DNA from 3 places in the Streptomyces graminofaciens genome. Region 2 is predicted to be linked to each of the others. Evidence: predicted binding sites of a transcription regulator. Region 2 holds the regulator's gene; each other region holds the start of a gene.
What was found. The regulator HrcA, encoded in region 2, represses chaperone genes, less so after heat shock. The targets are predictions, from matches to a motif close to TTNGCACTCNGNNNNNCNGAGTGCNAA.

Region 1 (6,829 bases), 2.7 Mb from region 2:
ACCTTGACGAGCTCGTCGTTGCGGTCGGACAGCAGGGGGCCGTTGTTGGTGGTGCGGACGACGATCTTCTTGGACTCGCCCCCGGCGACCTTGATGGTCTCCTCACGGGTGTCGAACGGCAGCACCTTCTCGCCGAACTGGTACCCGTCGCCGGTGAGCTTCTCCAGGTAGAGGTCCGTGACGTCGACCCCGGAGTTGGTCATGCCCCAGGCGATGTTCCCGTTGTGGCCGATGACCACGCCGGGCATGCCCGCGAAGGTGTAGCCGGCGACGTCGTACTGGCACTTGCTGGTGACGGCCTTGCAGTGCAGGCCCATCTGGTACCAGACCGACGGCAGCGTCGCCGACAGGTGCGGGTCGTTGGCGAGCAGCGGCTTGCCGGTGATGGTGTGGTCGCCGGAGACGACCCAGGAGTTGGAGCCGATGCCGTTGCCGTTCACGCCGACCGCGTCGGGGATGTCCTCCAGGACCTTGTAGAGGCCCGTCAGCTGGGTGGTGACGGCCGAGGAGTCCGAGGAGGTCCCCGCGGTGCTCCCGGTCGTTCCCGTGCCCGCGGTGCCCTGCGTGGAGCCGGTGGCGTTCTGCGTGCCCGCGGCGCCCGGGGTGCCCGCGGTGCCCTGGCTCGGCGTCGAGCCGTCGGTCCAGGTCTTGGTGAGCTCGTCGTACGAGCCCGTCTGCACGATCGTCTTGTTCCGGTCGTACGGGTACGCCGGGTACAGATCGGCGATCTGCTTCGGGCCGAGGCGGCTGGTCATCAGAGCGCGGTCGATCTCGTCCTGCATGTTGCCGCGCAGGTCCCAGGCCATCGCCTTCAGCCAGGCGACCGAGTCGACCGGGGTCCACTTCTCGGGCTTGTAGTCGTTGACGAAGCCCAGGGCCGCGTACTCCAGGGAGATGTCCTCGCCGTCCTTGCCTGACAGGTAGGCGTTGACCCCCTTGGCGTACGCGTCGAGGTACTTCTTCGTCTCCGCCGAGAGCGTGCTCTTGTACTCCTGCTCGGCGACGCGGTCCCAGCCGAGGGTGCGCAGGAACTCGTCGTTGTCGACCTGGCTCTCACCGAACATCTCCGAGAGGCGGCCGGCCGTCAGGTGGCGGCGCACGTCCATCTCGTAGAACCGGTCCTGCGCCTGGACGTAGCCCTGCGCCATGAACAGGTCCTCGTCGGAGGAGGCGTAGATCTGGGGTATGCCGTAGCCGTCGCGCTTGACGTCGACCGGCCCGGACAGGCCGTCCAGGGTGATCGAACCCTTGGTCTGCGGGAAGGAGGCGCGGACGGTGCTGACCGACCAGAACGCCCCGTAACCGACGCCTCCGATGATGGCCAGGACCAGAATGATCAGGAGAAGTCGGACTTTCCGCCCCTTCTTCCTGCCGGACTTGCCGGACTGCTGGCCGGAGGAGGCGGTGGTGTTGGGGGGCATCGCTGTCCTTGCTGTCCTAACACGAGCGGCAGGTCGGGCTGTGCTTTGTACTGAACGCTGGAGCAACCATAGGCGCAGGGCCCGACACGACTTGACGCGGAGTCGAGAACTGGCGCGGACGGACGTTCGATCTTGCCCTCTGGAGCGTCAAGAAATCGTCAAGAGTTAGGTAAGGTAACGAAGTGTTGGCGCTGAAGTAACCGCAGCACACCTGCTTCCGTGATCGGCTTTCGCAGGTCCACGCACGCGTGGACCCCGCCCCGGGGACTCGGTTCCGGCGCTCCAACCCCATACACAGCTCGGACCCACGCACCCTGACGCGCGGGTCCGGATCGGCGAGAAAGGAACGGCCGCTGACTGTTCACCACCTCAACCAGCTCCTGCTCGTCTGCTCGCTCGTCCTGCTCGTCGCTGTGGCCGCGGTCCGGATCTCGTCGCGCAGCGGGCTCCCCAGCCTGCTCGTCTACCTGGGCATCGGCGTCGCGATGGGCCAGGACGGCATCGGCGACATCCAGTTCGACAACGCCGAACTGACCCAGGTCATCGGCTACGCGGCCCTCGTCGTGATCCTGGCGGAGGGTGGCCTCGGCACGAAGTGGAAGGAGATCAAACCGGCTCTGCCTGCCGCCGCCTCGCTGGCGCTGGTCGGAGTCGCGGTGAGCGTCGGCGTCACGGCCGCGGGCGCGCACTACCTGATCGGGCTGGAGTGGCGGCAGTCACTCATCATCGGGGCGGTGGTCTCCTCCACGGACGCCGCCGCGGTCTTCTCCGTCCTGCGGAAAATCCCCCTCCCCGCGCGTGTGACGGGCACTTTGGAGGCCGAGTCCGGCTTCAACGACGCCCCGGTGGTCATCCTCGTCGTCTCGCTGTCCCAGACGGGGCAGGTCGAACACTGGTACGTCCTGATCGGCAAAATAGCCCTGGAGCTGGCCATCGGCGCGGCGATCGGCCTCGCCAGCGGCTGGCTCGGCGCCTACGCGATGCGGCATGTGGCGCTGCCCGCCTCCGGCCTCTACCCGATCGCCGTCATGGCCATCGCCGTCACCGCGTACGCCGCCGGCGCGCTCGCCCACGGCAGCGGATTCCTCGCCGTCTACCTGGCCTCCATGGTGCTCGGCAACTCCAAGCTGCCGCACTGGCCGGCCACGCGCGGCTTCGCCGAGGGGCTCGGCTGGATCGCCCAGATCGGCATGTTCGTGCTGCTCGGCCTGCTGGTCACCCCGCACGAGATGGGCGACGACATCTGGCCCGCGCTCGTCATCGGCCTGGCGCTGACCATGGTGGCCCGGCCGCTGAGCGTCGTCGTGGCGCTGCTGCCGTTCCGGCTGCCCTGGCGTGAGCAGACACTGCTGTCATGGGCCGGACTGCGCGGCGCGGTGCCCATCATCCTGGCGACGATCCCCATGGTCGAGGGCGTCGAGGCCAACCGCCAGATCTTCAACATCGTCTTCGTCCTGGTCGTCGTCTACACCCTCCTACAGGGCCCGACACTGCCGTGGCTGGCCGCCAAGCTCCGCCTGGGCGGCGACCCGGAGGCCGCCGACCTCGGCATCGAGTCGGCCCCCCTGGAGCGCCTGCGCGGCCATCTCCTGTCCGTCGCCATCCCGGAGAAGTCCCGGATGCACGGCGTCGAGGTCAACGAACTGCGACTGCCCGCGGGCGCCGCCGTCACCCTCGTCGTCCGCGACGGCACGTCCTTCGTCCCCCTGCCGTCCACGGTGCTGCGGCGCGGCGACGAGCTGCTGGTGGTCGCCACCGATCCCGTCCGGGACGCCGCGGAGAAGCGGCTGAGGGCCGTCGGCCAGGGCGGAAAGCTGGCGGGGTGGCTGGGGGCCGGGAACGGCGCGTCGCGGAGTTAGGCGAGGGGGCCGGCGACCGGGTCGACGGCAGGTTCGTACCGTTCACACCCTCCTGAATCAGAGGCGGGGCCCGCCATAGTGCTCATTTTCACAGGTCACCCGCCCCATGTCCCTGTACGATGAAGGCGCACTTGATCGAACCAACTCTGTCTGAAGCAGAGCTGGCGCGAACGTATGGCGGCCGGGACGCCCTTTTCGAAGGGGCGCCGGCATCTACCGCAGTAGCGCAAGAGGACAGCTCTCGGCGCCCCCCGCACGGGCGCGCTACCAGGCGGCAGAAAGGCACGGGCCGTGGCATCCACGGTCACCTCCGACACGTCCCGCCCGGGATACGGGCAACTGCTGCGCACGCGCGGCGCCTGGACGTTCCTGCTCCCCGGCTTCGCCGCGCGCCAGCCGTTCGCGATGCTGACGATCTCCCTCGTGCTGCTCGTCCAGCACACCACCGGCTCGTACGGGGCGGCCGGCGCCGTCGCCGCCGTGACCGGTGTCTCGATGGCGCTGTTCGCGCCGTACAGCGGCCGTCTGGCGGACCGCCACGGCCAGCGGGCCGTCCTGATCCCCGGGATCCTCGTCCACGGCGTCGCGGGCCTCTCCCTGACCACGCTTGCGCTGATGGACGCCCCTCTGTGGGCGCTGTTCGCCGCCGCCGTGCCGACCGGGGCCTCGGTGCCGCAGATCGGGCCCATGGTCCGCGCCCGCTGGGGAGTGAGGCTCCAGGGCTCGCCCCTGATGACCACCGCGGCGGCCTTCGAGTCCGTCACCGACGAGCTGACCTTCGTGCTCGGCCCGCTGGTGGCGACCGCGCTGTGCACCACCGTGCACCCGGCCGCGGGCCTGGTCACGGAGGCCTCGCTGACACTGGTCGGCGGTCTGCTGTTCGCCGCGCAGAAGAGCACGCAGCCCGTGGTGGCCACCGCGCCGCACGCGCGCGTGGAGCACGCTCCCGCCCTCTCGGTCCCCGGGGTGCGCGTTCTGATCGCCACCTTCCTCGGCATCGGCGCGGTCTTCGGCGGTATGCAGGTCTCACTCGCCGCGTTCTCCGAGTCGATCGGCGAGCCCGGCATGAACGGCGTCCTGTACGGCGTCTTCGCGGCCGGCAACATGCTCTCGGGCATCGTCTGCGGCGCGATCGCCTGGAAGGTGGCCCCACAGCGGCGCCTGATCGTCGGCTACACGGCACTCGCGCTCGTGGCCTCCGCCCTGTGGACCGCCGACTCGGTGCTCGTCCTCGCCACGCTCGGCCTGCTGGTAGGCATGTGCATCGCGCCCACCCTGATCACCGGCTACACACTGGTCGACTCCCTGGTCCCCGCCGGCGCCCGCACGGAGGCCTTCACCTGGCTCACCGGCGCGGTCGCCCTCGGTCAGGCGGCCGCCGTGACGGTCGCCGGACAGCTGGAGGACCGGCTGTGGGACGGCGCCGGGTTCCTGGTGCCGATGGCCGGTACGGCACTGGCGCTGGCGACCCTGGTGGCGCTGCGCGGGCGGCTGGCGCCGCGGCGCGTGACCCGCATGGTCACCCGCCACGCGGCCCGTCGCGAACCTGTCGCGATCGGTGAGATGTGACCTGTGACTTCTCCGTGGAACGGGTCACTGTGAATCCACCGCTCACACGGCTTCCCACTTGCGCCAGAAGGCTCTCGTGGGGGTCAAGCCCCGACCGCCGCCCGTGGCAGGTGACGTGCGTTACTCCATTCGTTGGCGGCACGGGTTAACATGGACGATCGTTAGCACTCAACGAGTGAGAGTGCCAGGAGGAAGAACCAGTGCCGACGTACCAGTACCAGTGCACCGAATGCGGTGAGGGCCTCGAAGCGGTGCAGAAGTTCACCGACGACGCCCTGACCGAGTGCCCCAGCTGCAATGGCCGCCTCAAGAAGGTGTTCTCCGCGGTCGGCATCGTCTTCAAGGGCTCCGGCTTCTATCGGAACGACAGCCGTGGCTCGTCGTCGAGCAGCAGCCCGGCGTCGTCGAAGCCGGCGTCGTCGTCCTCGGACGCGAAGTCCTCGACTTCGTCGACGTCGTCCTCGTCGTCCTCGTCCGACTCGAAGTCGTCGTCCTCGGGCTCTTCCTCCACGAGCAGCAGCTCGGCCGCGTAGCCACTCCGTCAGCCACCCCGTTCAGGGACTCTGTCGTCTTCAGGCGACGGGGTCTTTGGCGTCTCCCGGGGCCGGTCGGTGTTCCGCCGGGGCCGGGTGTCGTTCCGCCAATGCGCGGGCGGTGTTCGCGGAGGCCCGGCTAGGGTGCGGGCATGGCGAACACGGAGCAGGTGGAGCGGGTGGCCCAGGCGGGTTCCGGGGCCTCGGCGGGGTCGGCCGAGATCGGTGTCATCGGTGGTTCGGGGTTCTACTCCTTCCTCGACGACGTGACCGAGATACAGGTGGACACCCCGTACGGTCCGCCCAGCGACTCCCTCTTCCTCGGCGAGATCGCCGGGCGCCGGGTGGCCTTCCTCCCCCGACACGGCCGTGGCCACCATCTGCCGCCGCACCGCATCAACTACCGCGCCAACCTGTGGGCACTGCGCTCGGTCGGGGCACGCCAGGTGCTCGCCCCGTGCGCGGTGGGCGGGCTGCGCCCGGAGTACGGCCCGGGAACCCTTCTCGTACCGGACCAGCTGGTGGACCGTACGCAGTCACGGGCGCAGACGTACTTCGACGGTCTGCCGAGGCCCGACGGCACCGTCCCCAATGTCGTCCACGTCTCGCTGGCCGACCCGTACTGCCCCGTCGGCCGCAAGGCCGCCCTGGAGGCCGCGCGCGGCAGGGACTGGGAGCCGGTGGACGGGGGCACCCTGGTCGTCATCGAGGGGCCCCGGTTCTCGACCCGCGCCGAATCGCTGTGGTACCGGGGCCAGGGCTGGTCCGTGATCGGCATGACCGGGCATCCCGAGGCGATCCTCGCCCGCGAACTGGAGCTCTGCTACACCTCGTTGACCCTCGTGACCGACCTCGACGCGGGCGCCGAGACCGGGGAGGGCGTCTCGCACGAGGAGGTCCTGCAGGTCTTCGCGGCGAACGTCGACCGCCTGCGCGGCGTCCTCTTCGACGCGGTCGCCGCGCTCCCTCCCGCCGACGCCCCACGGGACTGCCTGTGCGCGAAGGCGCTGGGCGGGATGGATCCGGGGTTCGCGCTGCCGTAGGGGCCGGGGGCATCACCCCGTCCGGAACCCACCCCGCCTCGGGCGCCCTCAGGCGCCCTCAGCCCGTCCGGCGTTTGAGGACGAGGCCGCAAGGCCAACACCCCACCCCCACCCCAGACGATCCACCCGCCCCAGGCCCCTCAGCCCGTCCGGCGTTTGAGGACGAGGCCGTTCAGGCCGACAGCGGGGGTCTGGGGGCTGCCGCCCCCAGGGGACGGGATCGGGTAGGGGCGGCGGGGGCGGAATTCGTCGTTCGAGTGGCGAGGTTTTCCACAACCGGCCAGTAGTCCACGGCCTCCAGCACGATCCGCCGCACCCCCTCATCGTGGGACCGCAAGCCGATCTCACGCACCAGGTGGTGGTCCTCATGTCCCTCTCTCCCGCGCACGTCCCCTCCTACGCAC
Region 2 (6,829 bases):
GAGGGTCCACTCGCCGGAGACATGGTGGTGGGGGCGCACCAGGAGGTCAGCGGCCTCGGCGGCCTCCCCGGCGTCGAGACCGTTGCGTACGGCGTCGGCGCGCAGCTCCTCCCGGTCGCGGGCGAGGGCCTTGTCCAGGCCCACCGCGCCGAACACCTCCACCCCCGCGAACGCCGCCGCCCCGAAGACATGGTCGAAGTGGGAGTGCGTCAGCGCGAGATGTGTCACACGGGCGCCGCCCAGCAGCCGCCGCGCCTCGTTGCGCAACCGCGCGCCCTCTCCGAGGCTCGATCCCGCGTCGATCAGGAGGACCGCCCCGTCCCCGACCACGAGCCCGGCCGTGCAGTCCCATACGGGCAGCCGGCACCGCCCGACCCGGCGCGTCACCTCTTCCCACCCGGACTCTTCCCAAGTCACCGTCATACCTCGACGCTAGCCGTAGCCCCTCCGCACCCCGCCGAGGCGAAAGCGCCACAACCATCACCTACTCGCGAGTAGAAGACGGCCGGAAAGCGGCCGGAACGCGGAGGAGCAGTGGTGCGACATCGCCGGACAGGTCGGTACACGTCGGCATGGCATGGCTGGACCGGCCTTGCCGTGGCCGTACCCCACCGCCGTACACTGGGCGCGGGAGTGCTGGCACTCGCCCGGGGCGAGTGCCAAGGGGGAGTGGCGGGAGAGACGAGAGCTGGAGGTGTGCGCGTTGCTCAGTGAACGCAGGCTGCAAGTGCTGCGCGCCATCGTCCAGGACTACGTCGGCACCGAGGAGCCGGTGGGTTCCAAGGCGCTCACCGAGCGGCACAACCTCGGCGTGTCCCCGGCGACCGTCCGCAACGACATGGCGGCCCTGGAGGACGAGGGGTACATCGCGCAGCCGCACACCAGTGCGGGCCGCATCCCCACCGACAAGGGGTACCGCCTCTTCGTCGACAAGCTCGCCGGCGTCAAGCCGATGACCCCGCCCGAGCGGCGCGCCATCCAGAACTTCCTGGACGGCGCGGTCGACCTCGACGACGTGGTGGCCAGGACCGTTCGGCTGCTCGCGCAGCTGACGCGGCAGGTCGCCGTCGTGCAGTACCCCTCGCTCACGCGTTCGACCGTGCGGCACGTGGAACTGTTGTCGCTCGCCCCCGCCCGCCTCATGCTCGTGCTGATCACGGACACGGGCCGGGTGGAACAGCGGCTGGTGGACTGCCCGGCGCCGTTCGGAGAAACGTCTCTCGCGGATCTGCGGGCACGGCTGAACAGCCGGGTCGCGGGCCGTCGTTTCACGGACGTACCGCGCCTGGTCGAGGACCTCCCCGAGGCGTTCGACGTGGAGGACCGGGGTACGGTCGCGACCGTGCTCTCCACGCTCCTCGAAGCACTCGTGGAGGAGAGCGAGGAGCGGCTGATGATCGGCGGAACGGCCAATCTCACCCGCTTCGGACATGACTTTCCCCTCACCATCCGGCCCGTGCTGGAGGCACTGGAGGAGCAGGTCGTGCTCCTCAAGTTGCTCGGTGAGGCGGGGGATTCGGGCATGACCGTACGGATCGGTCACGAGAACGCCTATGAGGGACTCAACTCCACCTCGGTCGTCTCGGTCGGCTACGGTTCGGGCGGCGAGGCAGTAGCGAAACTGGGCGTGGTCGGACCTACGCGCATGGACTATCCGGGAACGATGGGAGCGGTACGAGCGGTGGCACGGTACGTCGGACAGATCCTGGCGGAGTCCTAAAGTGGCCACGGACTACTACGCCGTACTCGGCGTGCGCCGCGACGCGTCTCAGGACGAGATCAAGAAGGCGTTCCGGAGGCTCGCGCGCGAGCTGCACCCGGACGTCAACCCCGATCCGAAGACCCAGGAGCGGTTCAAGGAGATCAACGCCGCCTACGAGGTGCTGTCGGACCCGCAGAAGAAGCAGGTCTACGACCTCGGCGGCGACCCGCTCTCGCAGAGCGGCGGCGGCGCGGGCCCGGGCGGCTTCGGCGCCGGTGGCTTCGGGAACTTCTCGGACATCATGGACGCGTTCTTCGGTACGGCGTCCCAGCGGGGGCCGCGGTCGCGTACGCGCCGGGGCCAGGACGCGATGATCCGGCTGGAGATCGACCTCGACGAGGCGGCCTTCGGCACGACGAAGGACATCCAGGTCGACACGGCCGTCATCTGCACCACCTGCAGCGGTGAGGGCGCGGCTCCGGGCACCACCGCCCAGACCTGTGACATGTGCCGGGGCCGCGGTGAGGTCTCGCAGGTCACGCGGTCCTTCCTCGGCCAGGTCATGACCTCCCGGCCCTGCCCGCAGTGCCAGGGGTTCGGCACGATCGTGCCCAACCCCTGCCCCGAGTGCGCGGGCGACGGGCGGGTCCGGTCGCGGCGGACGCTGACGGTGAAGATCCCGGCCGGTGTCGACAACGGCACGCGGATCCAGCTGGCCGGTGAGGGCGAGGTCGGCCCCGGTGGCGGTCCCGCCGGTGACCTGTACGTCGAGATCCACGAGCTGCCGCACCCGACGTTCCAGCGGCGCGGCGACGATCTGCACTGCACGGTGACGATTCCGATGACCGCGGCGGCGCTGGGCACGAAGGTGCCGTTGGAGACGCTGGACGGGCTGGAGGAGGTCGACATCCGGCCCGGGACCCAGTCCGGGCAGTCGATTCCGCTGCACGGGCGGGGCGTCACGCATCTGCGGGGCGGGGGGCGTGGCGATCTGATCGTGCATGTCGAGGTGCAGACACCCGCGAAGCTCGATCCCGAGCAGGAGGGCCTGCTGCGGCAGCTCGCCGTGCTGCGTGGCGAGGAGCGGCCCACGGGGCAGTTCCAGCCCGGGCAGCAGGGGTTGTTCTCCCGGCTCAAGGACGCGTTCAACGGGCGCTGAGGAGTCGTTCGGCGGGTGCGGGTTCCCTGTGGTTGCTCGCGGTGGTTGCTCGCGCCCACGCGGCGGAGCCGCATGTCGACAGTCCCGCGTCCCTTTGAGGGGCGCGGGGAACCGCGCGACAAGCCCCCACCGGGCCGCAATCCGGCAACGCGGCTGGCGGGGGCAATTCGGTGTTGTTCGAGGGGCATGACACCATGCCGTCATGTCCTCCGCGCTGACCGATCTCGTTCCGCTTCCGATCGTGCAGGCCCCCATGGCGGGCGGTGTCTCCGTGCCGCCGTTGGCCGCCGCCGTGTCCGAGGCCGGTGGGCTCGGGTTCCTCGCCGCCGGTTACAAGACGGCCGACGGGATGTATCAGGAGATCAAGACGCTGAGGGGCCTCACTTCGCGTCCCTTCGGTGTGAATCTGTTCATGCCGCAGCCCGAGTACGCCGACGCCGGCGCCGTCGAGGTGTACGCCGAACAACTCGCCGGTGAGTCCACCTGGTACGAAACCGAGCTGGGCGACCCCGACAGCGGACGCGACGACGGGTACGACGCCAAGCTCGCCGTACTCCTCGACGATCCGGTGCCCGTGGTGTCGTTCCACTTCGGCTGCCCGACCCCCGAGGTCATCGAGTCCCTCGCCCGCAAGGGCACGCTCACCCTCGTCACCGCCACCTCGGCGGAGGAGGCCCAGGCCGTCGAGCGGTCCGGCGCGCACGCCGTGATCGTGCAGGGCGTCGAGGCCGGCGGCCACCAGGGCACCCACCGCGACGACCCCGAGCGGGACTGCGCCGGCATCGGGCTGCTCGCCCTGCTCGCTCAGGTCCGCGAGGCCGTGGCCCTGCCGATCGTCGCCGCCGGCGGCGTCATGCGCGGCAGCCAGATCGCCGCCCTCCTCGCGGCGGGCGCGAGCGCGGCCCAGCTCGGCACCGCGTTCCTCGCCACCCCCGAGTCCGGGGCGCAGGCCGTGCACAAGCAGGCGCTGACCGACCCGCTCTTCGTCCGTACGGAGCTGACCCGCGCCTTCTCCGGGCGCCCGGCCCGCGGCCTGGTCAACCGTTTCCTGCGCGAGCACGGCCCGTACGCGCCGGTCGCCTACCCCGAGGTCCACCACCTCACCTCGCCGTTGCGCAAGGCCGCCGCCAAGGCCGGGGACGCGCAGGGCATGGCCCTGTGGGCCGGACAGGGGCACCGGATGGCCCGCGCGCTGCCCGCCGGGGAGCTGGTGCGGGTGCTGGCCGCCGAACTCGCCGCCGCGAAGGCCGAGTTCACCGCCGGGCGTGCGGGCGGGAGTGAGGGCTGATGACCGCTCCCGTCTTCGTGGTCGATTCGCTCGGGCGTCTGCCCGGCGGGATGTTCGTGCTCGACGGGCCGGAGGGGCGGCACGCCGTCTCCGTGAAGCGGCTGCGGGCCGGTGAGGACGTCGTGCTCACGGACGGGCGCGGGCGGTGGGCCGAGGGGGTCGTCAAGGCCGCCGAGGGCAAGGACCGGCTGGTCGTCATGGACCTGGAGTCCGTTCATGAGGAGCCCGTCGCCGAACCGCGGATCACCGTCGTGCAGGCCCTGCCCAAGGGAGACCGGGGCGAGTTGGCCGTCGAGACCATGACCGAGGTGGGGGTCGACGCGATCGTGCCGTGGGCGGCCTCCCGGTGCATCACCCAGTGGAAGGCCGAGCGGGGGGCGAAGGCGCTCGCCAAATGGCGGGCCACGGCTCGGGAGGCGGGGAAGCAGTCCCGTCGGGTGCGGTTCCCCGAGGTCGCGGAGGCGGCGAGCAGCAAGCAGGTCGCCGCGCTGTTGGCTGGGGCGGGGTTCGCGGGCGTGCTCCACGAGAGCGGTGAGGAGCCGCTGGCGACTGCCGAACTGCCGGCCTCGGGGGAGATCGTGCTGGTGGTGGGTCCTGAAGGGGGCGTGTCGCCGGAGGAGTTGGCGTTGTTCGAGGAGGCGGGGGCGCGGGCGTATCGGCTGGGGCCGAGCGTGCTGCGTACGTCGACGGCCGGGACGGCTGCGGCAGCCTTGTTGCTGGGGCGTACGGGGCGCTGGTCGTAGGCGGGGAGCGGTCTGTCGGCCGCGGCCCGGTGCGGCTTCTCGCGCGGTTCCCCGCGCATCCGAAGGGGCGCGCCCCCAGAGATGGCCGCATGCGGTCTTTCGTGTTCCGGTGGGTGGTGGCAGGCTGCCGTCCATGGGGGCATTTCGGGTTCTGTCGGGTGCGGTGGTCGGCGTCGGGGTCGTCGTGGCTCTGGTGGGCTGTGAGCCGGGGGCCGGGCTCAGCACCGGCGCGGTCGCGTTCACGACCGATCAGACGGCGACCAGGGAACTGGAGAAGCAGGGCCTCGACGTGCGGTGGCTCACCTGCACCGCGTCGTACGACGACAGCAAGAACAGCGACGACAAGCAGGCCGGGAACAAGTCCTCGCCCTCAGCCCACACCGTCGCGAACGTCGACTGCACCGGCGAGGACAAGAAGGGCCGCGAGATCAAGGTCACCGGGAAGGTGACCAAGGAGGTCAGCGGCAAGTGCGTACGCGGGGATCTCACCGCGAAGGTCGACGGCAAGGAGTGGTTCCGCGTCGACGTCCTGGGCAACTGCAACGCACCCGACGCCACGCCCACTCCCAACTCGCCCGTCACCGACCAGCCGAACCAGCCCGGACCCACCGTGACCGTCACCCAGACCATCTGGTGCCAGAGGGACCCGGAGTGCTGGCCCGAGGGCAAGTGAGGCCCCACGACAGGCCCTCCGTGGGCGACATGATCCAAACCCCTCCCCAGAATCCCGCCCGCTGCCTACAGTGAGTCAGGTGACTGAGTCCGCACCGTCTGCATCCGCCGCCTATTTCCGGTATCCGCACCTGCACGGCGATCTGGTCGCCTTCACCGCCGAGGACGACGTCTGGGTCGCCCCCCTCGACGGCGGCCGCGCCTGGCGGGTCAGCGCCGACAACGTACCCGTCAACCATCCGCGTATCTCCCCGGACGGCACGACCCTCGCCTGGACCTCCACCCGCGACGGCGCGCCCGAGGTGCACATCGCCCCGATCGACGGCGGCCCCGCCAAGCGCCTCACGTACTGGGGCAGTTCACGCACCCAGGTGCGCGGCTGGACCCCGGACGGCCGGGTCCTCGCGGTCAGTACGCAGGGGCAGGCCAGCCTCCGCCGCTCCTGGGCCCGCGCGATCCCGCTCGACGGCGGCCCGGCCACGACCCTGCCGTACGGGCCCGTCGGCCATGTCGCCCACGGCCCGGCCACCGTGCTGCTGTCCGCGCCGATGGGCCGCGAGGCCGCCTGGTGGAAGCGGTACCGGGGCGGCACGGCAGGCAAGTTGTGGATCCAGCGCGACAGCGGCGACGGCGAGTTCGTGCGGCTGCATGCCGATCTCGACGGGAATCTCGAGTACCCGTCGTGGGTGGGGGAGCGGATCGCCTTTCTCTCCGATCACGAGGGGGTCGGGGCGCTCTACACCTCCCTCTCCGACGGGTCCGATCTACGGCGGCACACGCCCGTCGACGGTTTTTACGCCCGGCACGCGGCCACCGACGGCACCCGCGTCGTGTACGCCTCCGCAGGTGAGCTGTGGCTGCTCGACGATCTGGACGGGGCCGAGCCGCGCAGGCTCGACATCCGGCTCGGCGGGCAGCGCGTGGATCTCCAGCCGTTCCCGGTGAACGCCTCGCGCTGGTTCGGGGCAGCCGCGCCCGACCACACCGCCCGCGGCAGCGCGGTCTCCGTGCGCGGCTCCGTCCACTGGGTCACCCACCGCTCCGGTCCCGCCCGCGCGCTCGCCGCCGAGCCCGGGGTGCGCGCCCGGCTGCCCCGCACCTTCCGGGTGGAGGGCGAGGAGTGGGTGGTGTGGGTGACGGACGCGGAGGGCGACGACGCGCTGGAGTTCGCCCCGGCGACCGGTGTCGGGCCCGGCGCGACCCCGCGCCGCCTCGCCGCCGGACAGATGGGCCGCGTACTCGGACTCGCCATGGCACCCGACGGC
Region 3 (6,829 bases), 2.3 Mb from region 2:
TTGGGAGGTGGGCCTCAACCCACCCTCCCACCCCGCAAGTTGACTTCCCGCGTTCGGCTTGCCACGCACCGTGACGGTACTGATAGCGTGCGCGCAGACAACAAAACGGCCCCCACCAGGTGTTACCAGCACCAGCGGCAGGGGCCTGACCAACAAGATCGAAAAGAGGGTTCGATCCCATGGCTGACGCCAACCTTAGTGCTGCCTCCCTGCCCGCGCACGCGCTCCCGTCACCTCCCCAGGCCCACCCCATGGCCAATCCGGGCTACGGCAAACGCACAGCCCCCGGCCAACGCCCCCGCACGGCCCACGACTTCGCTCACCTCGCACCCCGCGAAGCAGCGATCGCCGCGTTCGTCGACCGGCTCCCCGACGGCGCCGACATCTCCGTGAAGACGCTGGCCAAGGCCCTCCCGTACGGACAGTGCGCACTCCGCACGGCCCTCAACAACCTCCAGGGGGCGGGCCATTTGCGTCGGGGCCGGGAGTGCGTGACCGCCGGCTCGGGCAGTTCCGTCTGGATCACCCGATCGTGGTTCTCGCGGGCGGCGCGGGACGACGAATGGTGGGCGAGCTACACGCGGGGCGACGTACCGGAGGAGCCGAAGGCCCCGCCCACCCGCTCCCGCGCCCACATCCTCCTCGCCGCCCTCGGCCGCGCGACCCCGTCCCTCTCGCTCTCCCAGGCGGACTGCGCGAACCTGGCGCCGCTGCTGACCCCGTGGTTCGAGCGGGGGGCGACGGACGAGTCGATCCGCCAGGCCCTGACGAACGGCCTCCCCACCCCGGTCCACAACCCGGCGGCCCTCCTGCGCACCCGCCTCCTCACGAAGCTCCCCCCGGAGCCGGAGCCGGGGCCAGGGCCAGAAGCGGAACCGGAACCGAAACCGGAGCCCACGCGGACCCGCCCGCCCCTCCGCATCCTGGAATGCGCGAAGTGCCGCACCCCGGGCCGCCCGGAGGCACTGCCGGGCGGCATCTGCGGCGCGTGCCGGGGCGAAAGCGCCCCCGCCCGCGCCCACACCTCCCTCCCCGCCGCCGCAGTCCACAGCCGCGCGGCCGAGATCCGTGCCGCGATGACAGAGCAGCGAAGTCAGAGGACACCCGTATGACCGCTCCTACAGTCCGAGGCCATCACGCCGGGGCACGTGGGAGGAAGGAGGCGACCACCCCTGGGACGCCACCGTCGAGCTCCCCGACCCCGTCGGCATCACCCTCACGACAGCGCGGCTCAAGGACTACGCCGACTGATCCATCCCCCGTGCCGGGCCCGCAGAGTTCACGAGCCCGGCACGACTCGCCTTACTTCTGGGGCTACTTGAACGGTACGTTCACGCAGGCCAGCCGCGCCCCCGCCGTCCCGGCATGCCCCTCGTGCGTGGACGTGGCCATCTCGTGCAGGACCACGGAACGCGCCCCGCCCTCCCGGAACCGCCAGTCCACGACGGCGACGGAACGCGCCGAGCCGTCCTTGTTGGTGTTCACGTCGAGCCACACCTCGTTCTCGGGGTTGGCGTACTTCGGGTCGACGGACGGCTGCTTCGGATCGACCTCGTCCTGGTAGTGCGGACCCGCGTCCGCGGGCAGCTTCCCGCACGGCTTGGTGTGGACATGGGCGCCGTACGTACGGTCGGCGACGAGGTCCCGCAGCCGCAGCTCGATCCGGGTCCCGCCGTCGCGCCGCAACTCCTCCTTGACCTGCACGCGCGCGGCCACCGGCGCCAGTTCGGTGTTGTAGGTGACCGCCGGCGAGACCTGCGCGGTCGCCGCCGGAGCGAGCACCGCCCGGACGACGACCTTCTCCACGGGCCGCTTGGTCGCCGGGTTCGTCTCGGTGGTCTCGCTGGCGCCCGCGGTGGCCGCAACGCCGAGGCCGCCGGCGACCGCGGCGACGGCGGCACCCGCCGCCACGAGGCGCTTGTTCCTGAGGGTGAGCTTGTGTCGTGCCATGAGGGTTCTCGTCCCGTTCGTGGGGGGTTGAAGGGGAGCGGTCGCACACAACACGGCACCCCAACTGTCGTCGGAATCACGACAGTTGGGGTGCCGGGCGACGCTGCGCTCACGACCCTACAGCGACACTTTCGCCGGAATTGGCTCGCTACCGCCGGGTACTGGGGAGACTTGGCGAAAGGTCTCGGAGGTACCGGAGGATCAGCTGAGCGAGCCCATCGCCGCCGCCTCGAACGCCGTCAGCTCTCCGAAGCGCCCGTCGAGCACCTTCGCCGCCCACTCCGGGTCCTGGAGCAGCGCCCGGCCCACGGCGACGAGGTCGAACCGCTCCGCCTCCAGGCTGTCCAGCAGATCGTCGATGCCCCGGACCTCGGAGCCCTGGCCCTGGTACGCCCCGGTGACGTCACCTTCGAGGCCGACCGAGCCGACGGTGATGGTGGGCCTGCCGGTGAGCTTCTTCGTCCAGCCCGCGAGGTTGAGGTCGGAGCCGTCGAACTCCGGCTCCCAGTAGCGGCGCGTGGAGGCGTGGAAGGCGTCGACACCGGCCGCCGCGAGCGGGGTCAGCAGCGCCTCCAGCTCCTCGGGGGTGTCGGCGAGCCTCGCGTCGTACGCGCCGAGCTTCCACTGCGAGAAGCGGAAGATGACGGGGAACGACGCGGACACCGCCGCCCGCACGGCCGCCACGACCTCCGCCGCGAACTTCGCACGGGAGGCGAGGTCACCGCCGTAGGCGTCCGTACGGCGGTTGGTGCGCGCCCAGAGGAACTGGTCGATCAGATAGCCGTGGGCGCCGTGCAGTTCGACGCCGTCCATGCCGATGCGCTCGGCGTCGGCGGCGGCCCTGGCGAAGGCCGCGACGACCTCGTCCAGGTCGGCCGAGGTCATGGCCCGGCCACCCTCCGGCGTACTGCCGTCACCCCGCAGACCGGACGGGCCGAGGACCGGGGCCTCGGGGAACAGCTTGCCCTGCGAGCGCTCCGTGCCGATGTGCCACAACTGCGGGACGATCGTGCCGCCGCCCGCGTGCACCGCCTCGACGACCTTCGCCCACCCCGCGAGCTGCTCCTCCCCGTGGAACCGGGGCACGGACTCGTGGTCACCGGCCGTCTCGTGCCCGACATACGTCCCCTCGGTGACGATCAGCCCCACTCCGGCGGCCGCCCGCCGCCCGTAGTACGAGGCGACATCCGCCCCGGGCACACCACCCGGCGAGAAGGCCCGCGTCATGGGCGCCATGGCGATGCGGTTCGGCACGGTCAGACCGTTGATCGAGACCGGCCGGGACAGTATCTCGGCGGCGCGGGAGGTGGCGGAGGCGGTGGAAGCGGTGGTCACGGTGGGGGCTCCTCGGAGAGGTCGTAAGACATCGAGTGGCGATTAACGGCAATTCAGGGCGATTCATGCGTGTGCATGTAGTGCCGTATGCACCAACCGTCTTGCCCACCAGGTCATTCCACCGCCACGCCCTTCCCCGCTGTGACCCCGGACACGCCCGAGGGCGGCACCCCCTGCCTGCGCAGGGAGTGCCGCCCTCGGTACTGAAGGACGGTGATCGACCGGAGTCGATCAGAAGTCCATGTCACCGCCCGGCATGCCGCCACCGGCGGGCGCGGACGCCTTCTCCGGCTTGTCGGCGATGACGGCCTCGGTGGTGAGGAACAGCGCGGCGATGGAGGCGGCGTTCTGCAGAGCGGAGCGCGTGACCTTCGCCGGGTCGATGATGCCGGAGGCGATCATGTCGACGTACTCACCGGTCGCGGCGTTCAGGCCGTGGCCGACCTGGAGGTTGCGGACCTTCTCCACGACGACGCCACCCTCGAGACCGCCGTTGACGGCGATCTGCTTGAGCGGGGCCTCCAGGGCGAGCCGCACGGCGTTGGCGCCGGTCGCCTCGTCACCCTCCAGGTCCAGCTTCTCGAAGACCGAGGAGGCCTGGATGAGGGCCACGCCACCACCGGCGACGATGCCCTCCTCGACGGCCGCCTTCGCGTTGCGGACGGCGTCCTCGATGCGGTGCTTGCGCTCCTTGAGCTCCACCTCGGTGGCGGCACCGGCCTTGATGACCGCGACACCGCCGGCGAGCTTCGCCAGGCGCTCCTGCAGCTTCTCGCGGTCGTAGTCCGAGTCGCTGTTCTCGATCTCGGCGCGGATCTGGTTGACCCGGCCCTGGACCTGCTCGGAGGAGCCGGCGCCGTCGACGACGGTCGTCTCGTCCTTGGTGATGACGACCTTGCGGGCACGGCCCAGGAGGTCGATGGAGGTGTTCTCGAGCTTGAGACCGACCTCCTCGGAGATGACCTCGCCGCCGGTGAGGATGGCGATGTCGTTCAGCATCGCCTTGCGGCGGTCACCGAAGCCCGGGGCCTTGACCGCGACGGACTTGAAGGTGCCGCGGATCTTGTTGACGACCAGGGTCGACAGGGCCTCGCCCTCGACGTCCTCGGCGATGATCAGCAGCGGCTTGCCCGACTGCATGACCTTCTCCAGGAGCGGGAGCAGGTCCTTGACGTTCGTGATCTTGGAGTTGGCGATGAGGATGTAGGGGTCCTCGAGCACCGCCTCCATGCGCTCCATGTCGGTCGCGAAGTACGCCGAGATGTAGCCCTTGTCGAAGCGCATGCCCTCGGTGAGCTCGAGCTCCAGACCGAAGGTCTGCGACTCCTCGACCGTGATGACGCCTTCCTTGCCGACCTTGTCCATCGCCTCGGCGATCAGCTCGCCGATCTGGGTGTCGGCGGCGGAGATGGAGGCCGTGGAGGCGATCTGCTCCTTGGTCTCGACCTCCTTGGCCTGGTCGAGCAGCGCACCGGAGACGGCCTCGACGGCCTTCTCGATACCGCGCTTCAGGGCCATCGGGTTGGCACCCGCGGCGACGTTGCGCAGGCCCTCGCGTACGAGCGCCTGGGCGAGAACGGTCGCGGTGGTCGTACCGTCACCGGCGACGTCGTCCGTCTTCTTGGCGACTTCCTTGACCAGCTCGGCGCCGATCTTCTCGTACGGGTCCTCGAGCTCGATCTCCTTGGCGATGGACACACCATCGTTGGTGATCGTGGGGGCGCCCCACTTCTTCTCGAGGACGACGTTGCGACCCTTGGGGCCGAGCGTCACCTTGACGGCGTCCGCGAGCTGGTTCATGCCGCGCTCGAGGCCGCGCCGCGCCTCCTCGTCGAACGCGATGATCTTGGCCATGTGAAGTGGTCCCTCCAGGACTGGGGGTGATTCCTTCGGACCGCGCCCGCGCCCGCGACGGACGGCTCGCACACCTCGTGGTTCCTTGCCCCACCTGGCCTGCGGGCCTCACCGACCCGGTCCTTCTTTGTCACTCTCACCTTCAGAGTGCTAACGCCAATGATTAGCACTCGACCCATGCGAGTGCAAGCGGCTCTCGGTGATCCGACAGAGATATGCAGGTGAACGCCCTCACGCGCCAGCGCGCGCCCCCGCGCCCCCATGCCCCACGGAGGCGCCCCCGGACACAGCTCCTGGACGCAGCCCTGGACGCACAACCCCCCGGGCACGCAGAAGGGCCCGCACCCCTGGACTGGGATGCGAGCCCCTCCGAAAAGAACGAAGAACGTCGCTGCGACAAACCGGCGCGTTGCTTCAGCTGGTCGCGAGCCGGACCATGTCCGCCTGCGGCCCCTTCTGACCCTGCGAGATCTCGAAATCGACCCGCTGGCCCTCTTCCAGGGTGCGGTAACCGTCCATCTGGATCGCGCTGTAGTGGACGAATACATCCGCACCACCGTCGACCGCGATGAAGCCGTACCCCTTCTCCGCGTTGAACCACTTGACGGTGCCCTGAGCCATGCCTAACTCCCCTATTACTGGCCCTTGCACAGATCCACACTTCGCGGATCCGGGTCATACCTCACCCCCCAACGGTTGGGGGTGTGCGCCGGAACGCGTCGACCGCGGCCGAATGTATCTGTCCAACTGCCCTCTGCAACAGGTCAATCGGACGAGAAATCTGGACACGACCGGTCGGGAATGTACGAAGAATTCGCCCGAATTCAGGGCAAGTCGGGCCCGACAAAAGGAATGAAACGCGCAAAAGCCCTACGCACTTTGGCTACTTCATATAGGGCGCGCGGCAGAATTACATATGCACTCGGCATGGAATCTGTGGGCCGGTCGAACCGGGTTCCCCAACTCTACAGTGCTCAACCATACAGAATTGCCCCCTCCGCTTCTCTCACGGAGGGGGCAATTCGATGAACACTCGGTAATCAAAGTTACCGACGGTTACTACTCACGGGTACTGAACCCGGGTCAGCCGCCGGCGACGGCGGGGATGATCGACACACCCGCACCGTCCGGCGTCGCCGTCTCCAGCCCCTGCTCGAACCGGACGTCGTCGTCGTTCACGTACACGTTCACGAACCGACGCAGCTTGCCCTGGTCGTCGAGCACGCGGGCCGCGATGCCGTTGTGGTTCTTCTCCAGATCGGCGATGACCTCGGCGAGGGTCGCACCCTCGGCACTCACCTCGGCCTGCCCGCCGGTGTAGGTACGAAGGATGGTGGGGATGCGAACGTTGACGGACATGACGTGTGACCTCCGGATACGTACAGAAGAGCTAGGGGCGCGGGGCTGAGTTCAATGTGCGGCTGCCGCCGCGTGGGCGCGACCGGCGCCGCGCGTGGAGCGTGACCCCACGGGCCCGCAGACGAACAACCAGCAGGCCTTACGCAAGACCGGCTTCGCGGAACGAATCGAGGTTGGGCCGAATGGTCGCGGTCAGCCCGGTCCCGGCCACCGCGTCCAGCGTCTTGAGACCGTCACCGGTGTTGAGGACGACGGTCGTCAGCGTCGGGTCGAGCAGACCGCTCTCGATGAGCTTCTTCGTCACGCCCACCGTCACACCACCGGCGGTCTC

Region 1: a site for HrcA is predicted at 5,011-5,037, ahead of SGFS_RS25330 (FmdB family zinc ribbon protein). Genes of this name have one in related genera too.
Region 3: a site for HrcA is predicted at 5,303-5,329, ahead of groL (chaperonin GroEL). Genes of this name have one in related genera too.

The regions. Positions count from the first base shown of each region.
Region 1 covers NZ_AP018448.1:5,918,593-5,925,421, forward strand. The annotation lists gene SGFS_RS25315 (penicillin acylase family protein) at 1-1,421, opposite strand, end outside; gene SGFS_RS25320 (potassium/proton antiporter) at 1,712-3,280, shown strand; gene SGFS_RS25325 (MFS transporter) at 3,572-4,849, shown strand; gene SGFS_RS25330 (FmdB family zinc ribbon protein) at 5,050-5,382, shown strand; gene SGFS_RS25335 (S-methyl-5'-thioadenosine phosphorylase) at 5,535-6,425, shown strand; gene SGFS_RS25340 (CpaB family protein) at 6,793-6,829, shown strand, end outside.
Region 2 covers NZ_AP018448.1:8,606,069-8,612,897, forward strand. The annotation lists gene SGFS_RS37815 (MBL fold metallo-hydrolase) at 1-423, opposite strand, end outside; gene hrcA (heat-inducible transcriptional repressor HrcA) at 704-1,720, shown strand; gene dnaJ (molecular chaperone DnaJ) at 1,722-2,861, shown strand; gene SGFS_RS37830 (nitronate monooxygenase) at 3,064-4,149, shown strand; gene SGFS_RS37835 (16S rRNA (uracil(1498)-N(3))-methyltransferase) at 4,149-4,892, shown strand; gene SGFS_RS37840 (hypothetical protein) at 5,026-5,565, shown strand; gene SGFS_RS37845 (S41 family peptidase) at 5,645-6,829, shown strand, end outside.
Region 3 covers NZ_AP018448.1:6,324,065-6,330,893, forward strand. The annotation lists gene SGFS_RS27140 (hypothetical protein) at 180-1,112, shown strand; gene SGFS_RS27145 (superoxide dismutase family protein) at 1,315-1,950, opposite strand; gene SGFS_RS27150 (NADH:flavin oxidoreductase) at 2,152-3,285, opposite strand; gene groL (chaperonin GroEL) at 3,517-5,139, opposite strand; gene SGFS_RS27160 (cold-shock protein) at 5,554-5,760, opposite strand; gene SGFS_RS27165 (MoaD/ThiS family protein) at 6,223-6,498, opposite strand; gene thrC (threonine synthase) at 6,638-6,829, opposite strand, start outside.